4 regions of the Nitrospira marina genome follow, and region 1 is predicted to be linked to each of the others. Evidence: riboswitches for the same ligand, from Rfam matches in the RefSeq annotation. Region 1 holds a riboswitch; each other region holds the start of a gene.

Region 1 (2,999 bases):
ATCTAAACCGTCAATGGCATGTACTTTGCGAAAGGCCGTGACCAAGAAGCATTTTTTTAAACCTGACTTCTCAATATCTAAACAAAAACAATGAGTAAAAACTCTAAACCCATCAAGATTTAAAGGGATAAAATGAAACGAAACCAAACACTGTTGTCTTGTATCCTCATCATCTGTATAGAAACCTTCTCCATATGCTTACTCCCAGTCTCACCAACTCCTGTAAATTCGGCCGATATTGCATCCGTTCTTTCGTCTCCTTCGTCTGTATCAACTTTGCCTCTAGAAATAATTTATTCGCAGGAATCTAGCCACAGCGACGACACTTTAGCCGCCCTCACTATCTATCTGGAAGCCGGTGGTGAAAGTTTTGCTGGAAAGTTAGCCGTCGCGGCCGTCATTCGGAACCGAATGGCTCTCAAATACCACAGCGATGGCACGGTCAAGGGCACAGTTCTTCGGGCAAAACAGTTTGAACCATGGATGGGACGTAATCCAGAAGAAGTGGAATTTGATCAAACAAATCGAATCATGCAGGATAGTTTATTAGCCTGGAAGGTTGTACAAGACGGGCGCAAAGTGGTGGATGGGGCTGTACTATTTTATAATCCTCAACTGGTCAAAACTCCCCGGTGGGCTCAGGTCAACCGTAAAGTGGCACAAATTGGGGGACACGAATTTTTTAATAAGCACACAATTTAATTTAGTTTAATTAGTCACGGCCAACGGGTGTTTTTCGCAAATTCCTGGGTCGAGGCGCACTGGGTCCCCCATCCTCAATACGTTTCAACTCTATGCGTAGATGCCGAATGGCACCGGAATGCACCCGGCAGACGCCAGATTCGGTCAGACCCATTTGCCGACCAATTTCTTTCATCGTCAATCCCGCATGATAATACGATTGAAGTACCTCTTGCTGGCGTGCCGATAATGTCTGCAGCGCCGCTGACAGTGCCGCTTTCATTTCTGCATCCGCACAGGCCACAAAAGGGTCCAGATGGTTAACGTCCGGCAAAACATCACGAAGGGTGCACTCATCTTCTCCCTGCCCAACCGGCTCATCCAGACTAATTAAGCGAGGATCACACCCGCCCACTCCTTCTATTTCCTCAATGGGTACGCCCAACACCGTGGCCAATTCCTGTGTAGTCGGTGGCACCCCATTTTTCTGAAGATGCTCTTCAACTATTTGTCGCACCTGATCTCGGCGAGATCGAACAGAGCGAGGCACCCAATCCATCGACCGAATTTCATCCAACATCATGCCACGAATACGATATTCGGCAAATGTGCGAAATTTAATATCGCGTGTTGGATCATAGCGCTTCAAGGCTGATAACAGCCCCATAGCCCCTGCGCTGGTCAAATCCTCGACATCCAGGGAAAAGGGATTCCTGAATGCCATAATTCCAGCCATCCGACGAATGATCGGGAGAAACTCTAATAAAACCCGGGCAACATGTTCCTGATCGAGCTGGACCTGTGCTTCCGTATGTTCTGCTTTTTTTGGACTAACCGAAGCGAGGTGAGACGAGTCGAGTTCTGTAATACCAACTACTGTCTCTGTGAAAGATTGTGCGTTTTCGTCCATATTTTGGCCTTTCCAGGGTGACCAAAAAAAGCGCCCAATTCCAGGGAATGGGCGCATGAACGAACGCATGGATCTACCAACACAGTTCGGTAACCAGACGAACCCTGAAACAACAACGTTCTCAGGGTTTCTTGGCTTTGCGCCCTACCCTCACGGATAGTTTGCCCTTGTCACCTGTTGAATTCGTTATTCGATAATTACAACCTCATGTAAGCGGTGGGTTTTTGAAGTTTTCCGAATAACTGTCTGCCTTGGATCTTCGGAATCTCCCCTACTCTTCGACTCTATCTCCATGGAAATGTTATCGGATCCGAGTCAGGGGGAATTAAGAAAATCCCTTGCGTGTTTATGAGAAAACTTGACAAATTCATACATTGCACAGCATCAAAAACCAATACGAATGGTGATCAGGAACGGATGGTCAAAATCTCAATCACACATTCCTTCCAGTGCTCTTCATGACAATCGTGGATCCCTCATTTTAGCCTTAAAAAAAGATTAATTCCGATGATCGAAAACATGACTGTGGCAATCCAACTGCCAATGATCGGCAACACCGCTCCATTTCGTCCTAAAACTATGCCTACCGAATGCGCAGCCCAGAAAAAAAACCCTATTGCCAGGGTTTGCCCAAGCCCTTTAGCTATTCCAACCTCACGCACACCACTTCCGCGGAGACTCACCGAGATCCCTAACAATATCATCACCAGAGGAACAAGGGAGTACGCAATTCGAGACCAATAATCAGTTAAAAAACGATGAGGACTATGACCATCTTCTATTAACCCTTGAATATAGTCATGCAATTGATACAAGGACATATGCTCTGGGGACTGAGCTAGCCAATTCTGAAAATCATCAGGCGTGAGAGAGAGAGACAACGTCTGCCGTGTCATACCATTCACTTGCATGCGTTCTTCATCCTGAAATGTTCGCTCAATCGCATGCTCTATTATCCATTCCTCATCGACAAATGTTGCCCATTTTCCTTCAAGAATGCCTTTGAGACTGAAGCGATCATCAAGCGTGTACTGGTGAATACCATTTAAACGATACCCATCTTCTGTCACCGAATCAATTCGCATAAGGTGATTGCGTCCCACCCGAAGCCACAAACGTTCCGGAGTAAGTAAGAGGGGCTCTGGTTTATTTTGGATTAAGACCGATTGAACAAATTCAGCTTTAATATTGGCCAGAGGAATCAACAGGGCCGTCAAACTCAGACCCACGACACTCACAAGCCCGCCAAAGACAAAAAAGGGAATGGCAATCTGATAAAAACTTAACCCACAACTGCGCATCGCCGTGATTTCACGAGTCCGATTAAGACCACAAACCGTCAAAATTGATGCCATTAGAGCCGCCAGCGGGGCTAAGAGAAAAGCAATTTCTGGAATTCGATAGACAA
Region 2 (2,999 bases), 2.5 Mb from region 1:
CCCGAACAAAGAGGTGGAGGGTCGTATCCGAGGTCACCAGATTCTTGCCTGTATCGGTAAAGCTGCTCAGCCACGACGGTTTCGGAGTCAGCCGCACGTCATAGGCCACCGTGACGGACACCGGTTGATTCACCGTAAAGCGGAGGAAGGCCGCCGTCGTGGCCGCTTTATCATTATTGGCCGTTTGGATATAGGCCGCGCCCTGCACATTCGTAGGGACCGTGGTAAATGTGTAGGCGCGGTCGCGATACACCGTCCCTCCGACGCGAAGGCTCGCTGCGGACACGCCATACGCTGCCCCACTAGCGACGGTCAGGTTGGTAATAGCTAATGGGCCCGTGGTTGGATTGGTTGTGGAAATAGTTGTTGGTGGCGTAGTTGGATTGGCGACGGTTCCGGTAACCGGAGCTGAGCTTGTGGTATTGCCCGCCGCATCGCGGGCAATCGCCGTCAAGGTATATTGACCGGGAGCCACTCCAGTCGTGTTCCATTTTTGTGAGAAGGGGAGTGTCGTATCTTCCGCCCCCAGGTTGATCCCATTGAGTCGGAATTGTACACCCACCACTCCAATATTATCTGTGGCGATGGCCGATACAGTAACGGTGCCACTCAGGGACTTCCCATTTTGCATGCCAACCAGAGCTACCGTGGGAGGGGTGATATCGGGAGCGGGGCCCTTCGCTGGTTGAACGATGACGGAATACATACTGCCACTCCCCCCACCGGCATTACCCCCGAGAGTGATCGTCCCGGCGGGGAAAGCCCGAGCATAGAGGCGGAAGGTCGTATCCGAGGTCACCAGATTCTTGCCCGTATCGGTAAAGCTGCTCAACCACGACGGTTTTGGCGTGAGCCGCACGTCATAAGCTACCGAGACGGACACCGGTTGATTCACCGTAAAGCGGAGGAAAGCCGCTGCCGTGGCCGCTTTATCATTATTAGCCGTTTGGATATAGGCCGCGCCCTGCACACTCGTAGGGACCGTGGTAAAGGTATAGGCGCGGTCGCGATACACCGTCCCCCCGGCTTGGAGGCCGACGGCGGACACCAGGTACGTGGCTCCACTGGCAACGGTCAGATTCGAAATACTGAGCGAGGAGGACGGCGGCGGACTAGAAGAACCGGAAGAGGGGGAGGACGGTGCGATATATTTTTTCACCTCGGGGGAGGGAAGACTTTCATTGCCCGAGGCATCGAAAGCCGTAATCGTAAAATAGTGCGTTTTGTCCGTGGGTAAGTTGGTATATTGATGGGTCGTGATCTTCCCGACCGTCGTGGGAACCCCATAAACCCCGGGGTTGGTTCCTCGATAGATCCGATATCCCGCTAAATTGGCCTCTTGATTGGCGGTCCATTGGAGGGTGGCCGAATCACTGGTCGCGGCTTGTGCCCCCTGCGGGAGAAAAAGGAGGCAACTGCCAAGGATACACCACGCTAGACACCTTTTTAGACGACTCGCCGCACGACCATCGGACATGGGATACCTCCTTCGCACACATACAGAGGCCCCATTCCCGCACGTCTCTCTTTCTTCGGTAACCCGGCTATCAGAAATTCTGACCCGTGGCTTTGCGTCCCCACTTCACAATGGGTTTGCCTTTATCGGAAAGAGGCCACTAGTTTACGTTGTGTTATGCCATCTTCTTTCGAATGATCCAAACTCGCTTTTGAGTGAGGAGACACGTGACCAATTACTTCACGGGCTTTTATCGGTGGATCCCCAAAAGCCTTTAGGCATCAACCAGGCAGGGAAGGTTAGAGAATTCTTCTGGCACTTGCCGCCTAATCATGATCGTTCTTGACCGGCACGGTTGTCGGGTCTTCTTCACCATCCTTGAGACGTGCGCAAGGCATGAAGACCCGAACCTTGCTTGACGAAACCCTCCTGTTTGGAACACGAAAAGACCCGTTCGCGACGCATTCCTTCAGCGAAAGCTCAGCCGGCATCGCATCCCCTTCACAAGAACCCATCTGGGATTCAGCTATCTCCAGCATGGAGCTCTCATGGCAGGCAAGCCTGATTCCAAGAACATAAGACGTTCACGCCAGCCACGTTCTACACCTGAAGAAGAATAGCCATGGTCATCGGGTGGAACGATTTTGTGGAGGAATCGACCATAAGGGCTTACCCGCCGTCCAAATAGGCCTAAGCAAGACCAAGCCTTTCACATTTTGACATCCACAAGCAGGGCGATGGCCTTACGGATTTGCTCACGGGCACCAAGAAGGACGAGGACATCACCTGGCTCTAGAATCGTATCGCGAGATGGATTGGATTGCGTCACGCCATCCCGTGTAATCGCAATCACCGAAGCGCCCGTCCGTCCATGGATATGCAACTGCGTCAATGGTTTCCCCAGCACGGGAGAATCGTTTTCCACCCGACAGGTATCGACTTGCACATCAGCCAACGTTCCAGCACGCAGATGGTGAGCTAACTCAGGGAGCTCCCCTCTCCGGAGTAGGAGATACCCCTCCCGACGAATTTGTTCAACTTTATCTTGAATTCTGTCCTTCGGCGTCTGATAGGTACGAAGAACCAAGGCAAAAATCTCAATTGATGTTTCGAATTCTTCCGGCACGACATCATTGGCTCCTAGTTCTTGAAGATCTTGCAATTCCTTTAAATAGCGTGTTCGTACGACAATATGAAGAGTGGGATTTAGTTGTCGTGCTTGTTGAACAATTCGGCGCGCGCCAAAAGGATCAGAGGTAGCCACCACGAGTACTCGTGCCAATAAGATTCCGGCTTGAGTCAACACTCTGGGATTCGTCCCATCCCCATAGAGCATGATGCCCCGTCCTTTTTGATCAGCCTGCACGACATCAGGATTGACGTCCAGAACCACAAATGGAATCTCCATATCACTTAAAACCCTGGCAAGATTCCGGCCATTTAAGCCATAACCCACGATAATGACATGGTCTTTGACCTTAATCTTGGTACTTTGCGCATTGACCTGACGTCGAGGAAACCAATGTTTCAGGCGGTCAAGGGC
Region 3 (2,999 bases), 720 kb from region 1:
ATCTGCCAGGTTAAGGCCACACCGCCCAGTGAGCCGGTGGAGGAGGGAGGCGCCGTCCCATTCATCAACCATACCGCGGTGCTGCCATTCGTGTGGCGCCAAATAAGGTCTGCCTTGCCGTCACCGTTTAGATCCCCGACTCCGTGAATGTCCCAATCCGTCGATGCGGAGCCGGGAAAGCCTGTGGAGGCTATGTTCACGCCGTCCATCAACCACACTGCCACCGCGCCGCTCGTGCTATTATGCCAGACGACATCCGCTTTGCCGTCTCCATTTAGATCCCCCACTCCCTTCAGGGCCCATTCCATAGTTAACTGGCCCAGAAAGCCCGAGTCGGCAACGCTTGTGCCATTGAGCAGCCACCCAGCCACGTGCCCGGTTTTTGTATTCCGCCAGACCAGGTCGGCCTTACCGTCCCCATTCAGATCGTGATGTTGGGGTGAGGGTGGTGTGCTGGTATTGCTCACGATGACCGTGACGGAGGCGGCGGTTTTCGTATTGCCCGCGGCATCGCGGGCGATCGCCGTGAGAGCGTAGGAGCCATCTCGGACGGTGGTAGTATCCCAGCTGGTGCTGTAAGGATTGGTCATATCTTCAGCACCAAGATTGGCGCCCTGGAGCCGGAATTGGACGCCGGTCACGCCGACATTATCGCTGGCGCTGGCGGTGACCGTCACCGTGCCGGAGACGGTGCCCGCACTGGGGGCCGTCAACGTGACCGTCGGGGCGGTCGTATCTGCGGGCGGTGTGCTGGTATTGCTCACCGTGACCGTGACGGAGGCGGCGGTTTTTGTATTGCCCGCCGCATCGCGGGCGATCGCCGTGAGAGTATAGGAGCCATTCGGCACGGTGGTGGTATTCCAGCTGGTGCTATAGGGATTGGTCGTATCTTCGGCGCCTAGGTTGGCGCCCTGGAGCCGGAATTGGACGCCGGTCACGCCGACATTATCGCTGGCGCTGGCGGTGACCGTCACCGTGCCGGAGACGGTGCCCGCATTGGGGGCCGTCAACGTGACCGTCGGGGGCGTGGTATCGGGTGACGCCGGGGTGATCATCACATAATTCAGGATGGTATGTGTAGAAGAAGTCCGAGTCAATTGCAGACTCAATTGCCCATCCGAGACGGTGATGGGATGGTTCGTGATGGTAATGAATTGATTACTGGCAGTCGTCTGGTTGTTAATGGCCGTGATGCCTTCGATCGTAATATGATGTGGGCCTTGCTCATAACTGGGATCGCCGCTGGCTAGCGAAACGAGATAGTCGCCATTTGGGAGATCGTATTTCCAGGTCACACTGGTGCCGGAGTCAAAATGAATGAATGTGTCGAGCCGTTGATCGGTGTGGGCATCCCGCTCGCGGGTGTTGACGAAGGTGGTCCAGCCGTAGCCACGGCTGCTGGTGTAGACACTGCCGTCATCTTTTTGATAGCCACTGGGGACGGATGAGCTGGACGGTTGAAAATTGACGAAGAGGGACGAACCGGAAGGCGGTGGTGGGCTGGTATTGTTCACGGTGACCGTGACGGAGGCGGCGGTTTTTGTATTGCCCGCCGCATCGCGGGCGATCGCCGTGAGAGTATAGGAGCCATTTGGAACGGTGGTAGTATTCCAGCTGGTGCTGTAAGGATTGGTCGTATCTTCGGTGCCGAGATTGGCGCCCTGGAGCCGGAATTGGACGCCGGTCACGCCGACATTATCGCTGGCGCTGGCGGTGACCGTCACCGTACCGGAAACGGTGCCCGCACTGGGGGCCGTCAGCGTGACCGTCGGGGCGGTCGTATCTGGGGGCGGGGTATTTGTGGGTAGAGTAATTGTTGCTTCTGTGGACGGGGTACTTTCATTTCCTGCTGTATCAAATGCTGTTGCAATAAATCCATAGGTTGTGCCCCCACTGAGCCCGGAAACGGTTGTGGAGGGGGAGGATGGATTATTGGGAAATCCTGAAAATATGGGTTGTCCAAAACCTTGAGAAGGTAACGTCCGTTTGTAAATTTTATATCCTGCTAAATCCGATTCGGTATTTGCATTCCAGGTCAGTTGGACAGAGGAGGCCGAATACGCGGGGCTAACAGACAAGCCGAAGAGGAGAAGCATAAGGTGTGCCGTATGCGCGATTACAAAACCCAAGGTGGTGGTTGGTCGGATCATACTCTACTCCTTGTCGTGTTTGGACCGAAGTCCGCATTTTCTCCTCCCCCTATGGATTAGATCTTCCTTCGGTAGCCGGACAATCAGGCGTTACTACCTGACTCCTGGCATTGCGGCCCTACTTCACAGTAGGTGTGCCTTTTCGGGAAGAGGATTGTTTTAACTATGAATGATCAATGTCTGTTTCCCTTCTTTTTTTCCGCACCTCTAAACGGTCTGCCGGACATTTCGGAGAAGTAAAGAAAAACTTTAGCGAAGATGGCGATGCCATTGGGCATTACCGTATTACGGCAAACACGATAAACTAAAGTAATCGAATAGAAGGATCATAGACATTATGAAAAATTTGAATTCTTTCATTTGATATTTACATCCTTATCATTCGAAAAAATATTGATGTCATTGGGCCCTCTGTGAATTGAAAACCGAGTGAATCTGCCAGTTAAAGTTTGACGATATTAACTCTTTTCTATAATTGGGAAGATGCTGGAAATGAAAATGACGTGGAGTTTAGATAAGAAAACCGGATCGGCTGGTCTTTAGCGTTTTGAGAAATACCCGCCTGCTGCGAAATATGTTGGTTCAATCAATACTTCAATGATGAAGGTTTCCTGTGCCTGGCGGGGGCTCTCTGCCGAAATCAAGAAGAATTGAATCATTTGACGGAAGATGAACTCCTGATTATTCATGCATAGTCCAGGAAGAACCAATTGAACGGTGGACAGCAAAGCGACGAGCTGTCCTTGTCTTGCGGATCCTGAAAGGGGAAACCTCGATGGCGGAAGCCGCCAGGCAGCATGACCTGACGGGCAGGGACGTAGGAGACTGGCAGGAGCAGTTCCTTCGTGC
Region 4 (2,999 bases), 1.7 Mb from region 1:
TGATGGCTGCTTCAATTTCTGCCTGGCCATTGCCCGAAGCAAATAATGTCCCCTGGCGCGCTCCCACACGGGTGGCATTCACCAAAACTTCCTTAAACCACAACATGCGCCCAAAATCGATCGCTCCAAATGCAAGTGACGCAAGAATCGGTAGAATGAGGGCAAACTCCACCGCCGTCGAGCCGCGCTCGGATTGTCTTAAACTGGGAAACCGTTGACTTGGACGTGTTTTCATAAAAACCGTGCCTCTCCCAGGCTAAATGGTTTTGAGGTAGCGACCAGACCGTGTCTCCCAATTACACTAACAGGCAGTTCAAAAGCGATCAGATCCCGCACCAGCCATTGTTAAGGGATCTACAAAGAGTTGAACAACTTAAATGTTGGGAAAACGCAGTCCCCAAGAGCACTGCTGACTGTCTCTCACAGGCAGCGTAGTATTTTTTAATAAGTTAGCCCCCAGCGAGGACGACAAGGTGTATAGGTAGGTCAATGAGGAGTGGGAGTGAGAAACTTTCCGATGGAAATCCCATCAACCTCGCTCACGGGAGGCATGACAAGTATCAATTTAGCTCCCCAACGCTCCGTTGATGATCCCCATGGCGTCCACATACATCGTATTGACCGCGTTTCCCAAGGCAGCCTGAGCCGTTAACACCGTGGCGCCAATAAGTGCGGCCATGAGGCCGTATTCAATAGCTGTCGCGCCCTCCTCATCCTGAAGAAAATGCTTTAACCAGTGATGATAGGGATTCAGGAGTATTGTCTGCATGATGCTGGCCTCCTCTATCATTTTATCTGAACTTCACTCATCACATTCCGCCGAAGCGCCGCCCCGACACGCTGTATCGGGAACGGCACTTCAACATACCTTTGCGGAAAGAAGCTTTTCCTTAGCTGGACGCTACATCACTAGAAATCTGGTTGAACGTATTGCTAAGCGTGGTCCCTACAGCCGTCACGGCCGTGACAATCACTGCGGCAATCAAAGCAGCCAACAAGCCGTACTCAATAGCAGTGGCTCCCTCTTCATCATTCACGAAACGCATTGCTTGGTTAACCATAGCGCATCTCCTTAACGGGCGAAGGTAAATACTTTCGTTACGCCAGACTGCCCGGAAAATTCTGACGCAAACGTTGCCCCTTGGCTCTCCGTGCCTTCGGCAACCCGGCTATCAGGGACCAACCCTGACCCGTGGTTTTGCGCCCACGCCTTTCGACGTGTTCGCCCTTATCGGGAAGGGGCACCCGACCGAACCCATGTTTCATGGTCATGATTAAATGTTCGTAGACCCAAGAAATTTTTCCATTTCGTTTTCTGTGGCTCTTCGTTTTCATGCTTCATTATCGACCTCCACAGGAAAAACTTGCCGAAGATTTTTGAAGAATATCTTTCAAATTGGTTCACAATAGGATGGGTTAACGGACTTTATTGATCAAGGAGGATAGTTTTTATAATACCTTCAAAATTCCCGGAGAGGCATTGCCAAAAAGCTGCGTCTTGCAGCGAACAACATTCAATGAACCTGCAATTCTCCTTTCCACCATCAGGAAGCGCTTGGCGTCTTACCAACTAGCGTTTCTTCAACTAGCAGACAGAATCGGTTTAAGGGTCCCAGAATAAAGACGAGTGTCATGATCTCTCTAGAGAATCCGCGAAAACCCTCAAGCGGAGAAAGCAAAGTCGCAAGGCCTGGGAATTTTAAGGTTCTTCCTGTTCAAACCGAACAACATGGGAAGTCGCATCTTTACTGAATGGCTTCAGAAGGTGACCTTTCCTTTTATGAATCAAAACCCATTTCATCATTTCCTTGAACTTCTCCAATCCGGGCAACAACCAAATGGAGGATTTCCCTATCACTCGGGAGAAAAGTCCAGACCCGATGCAACCGCTTGGGCTGTTTTGGCACTGTCTTCCTATGCCTTCCGTCATGAAAGCTGCAACCGGGGAAGAGCGTATTTAGCTTCCCAACAGGCGAACGACGGACGCGTGACCATTTCTCCCTCACACCCAGAAGCCTCTTGGCCAACACCTCTCGCCATCTTAGCTTGGGAAGGCGACTCCCAGTATCAAGAAACGCAATCACGCGCTGTGGACTATCTGATAGGGTTTACGGGACGACATTTTTCTAATCCCGTCTCATCAATTATTGGACACGACACCGCCATCCGGGGCTGGCCATGGATTGCTGACACCCACAGCTGGGTCGTACCCACGGCTCTCGCCGTCCTGGCCTTGCAGAAGGTGGGGTTAGGCACCCACCCTCGTGCCATAGCCGGGCAACAGATGCTTCTCAATCGTCAATTGCCCAGCGGTGGATGGAATTACGGAAGTACCACCGTCTTCAACCGGGAACTGCGTCCCCTCCCAGAATGCACGGCCATTGCCTTACAGGCGTTGGCCGGGGACACCCCATTTCACACAATTGAACGAAGCCTCCAGTATCTCTCACATGAGCTTCCACACCTCCGAACTCCCATTTCACTCGGCTGGACACTTCTGGGCCTCGGGGCTTGGAAATTAAAACCCACAAATACCGAGGAATTGGTCTCAGACTGCTTTCAACGTCAAGAGCGATACGGGTCCTATTCCCTTCCCTCATTGGCATTGCTCTTATGCGGTGCGAAAGCGGAACAAGGACTAAACTCATTATTCCCAGCATCATTACCACAAAAATCCGCTTCGTTTGCACACCATCAAGAATGAAAAAGTTGCCTGCCATGACCACCGCTCCCATGCAAACGGATCAACTTAGGCTTACGAGAAGACAACTCCTGCAGGCTTGTTTGCTTGGAGGGGGTTTGGCGGTCTCAGGATTCTCCCTTCTTCATTGGCTTATGGGTCCACGTTTGACCGCGCAGACCTTCATTGGTCAAGCACGAACATACGAGGCTGATTTGGCGATCCTCATTCGCCAAGGATTGCAAGAATTGGGAATCACCACATCAGAGATCAAGGGAAAACGCATTTTGTTAAAACCGAATTTGGTTGAGCCACATCA

The links. Region 1 has a riboswitch for cyclic di-GMP ahead of LX98_RS07385 (FliA/WhiG family RNA polymerase sigma factor). Riboswitches for the same ligand answer to the same signal wherever they lie in the genome.
Region 2: another riboswitch for cyclic di-GMP. It lies ahead of LX98_RS18540 (Ig-like domain-containing protein); the one in region 1 lies ahead of LX98_RS07385 (FliA/WhiG family RNA polymerase sigma factor).
Region 3: another riboswitch for cyclic di-GMP. It lies ahead of LX98_RS04525 (Ig-like domain-containing protein); the one in region 1 lies ahead of LX98_RS07385 (FliA/WhiG family RNA polymerase sigma factor).
Region 4: another riboswitch for cyclic di-GMP. It lies ahead of LX98_RS15045 (Flp family type IVb pilin); the one in region 1 lies ahead of LX98_RS07385 (FliA/WhiG family RNA polymerase sigma factor).

The regions. Positions count from the first base shown of each region.
Region 1 covers NZ_JCANTH010000001.1:1,805,123-1,808,121, reverse strand. The annotation lists gene LX98_RS07390 (cell wall hydrolase) at 133-702, shown strand; gene LX98_RS07385 (FliA/WhiG family RNA polymerase sigma factor) at 713-1,591, opposite strand; cyclic di-GMP riboswitch class I at 1,677-1,767, opposite strand; gene lptG (LPS export ABC transporter permease LptG) at 2,068-2,999, opposite strand, start outside.
Region 2 covers NZ_JCANTH010000001.1:4,297,314-4,300,312, forward strand. The annotation lists gene LX98_RS18540 (Ig-like domain-containing protein) at 1-1,477, opposite strand, end outside; cyclic di-GMP riboswitch class I at 1,532-1,608, opposite strand; gene LX98_RS18545 (cation:proton antiporter domain-containing protein) at 2,166-2,999, opposite strand, start outside.
Region 3 covers NZ_JCANTH010000001.1:1,088,373-1,091,371, forward strand. The annotation lists gene LX98_RS04525 (Ig-like domain-containing protein) at 1-2,150, opposite strand, end outside; cyclic di-GMP riboswitch class I at 2,218-2,299, opposite strand; gene LX98_RS04530 (hypothetical protein) at 2,690-2,839, opposite strand.
Region 4 covers NZ_JCANTH010000001.1:3,523,645-3,526,643, forward strand. The annotation lists gene LX98_RS15035 (TadE/TadG family type IV pilus assembly protein) at 1-235, opposite strand, end outside; gene LX98_RS15040 (Flp family type IVb pilin) at 566-769, opposite strand; gene LX98_RS15045 (Flp family type IVb pilin) at 891-1,061, opposite strand; cyclic di-GMP riboswitch class I at 1,157-1,237, opposite strand; gene LX98_RS15050 (hypothetical protein) at 1,781-2,704, shown strand; gene LX98_RS15055 (DUF362 domain-containing protein) at 2,701-2,999, shown strand, end outside.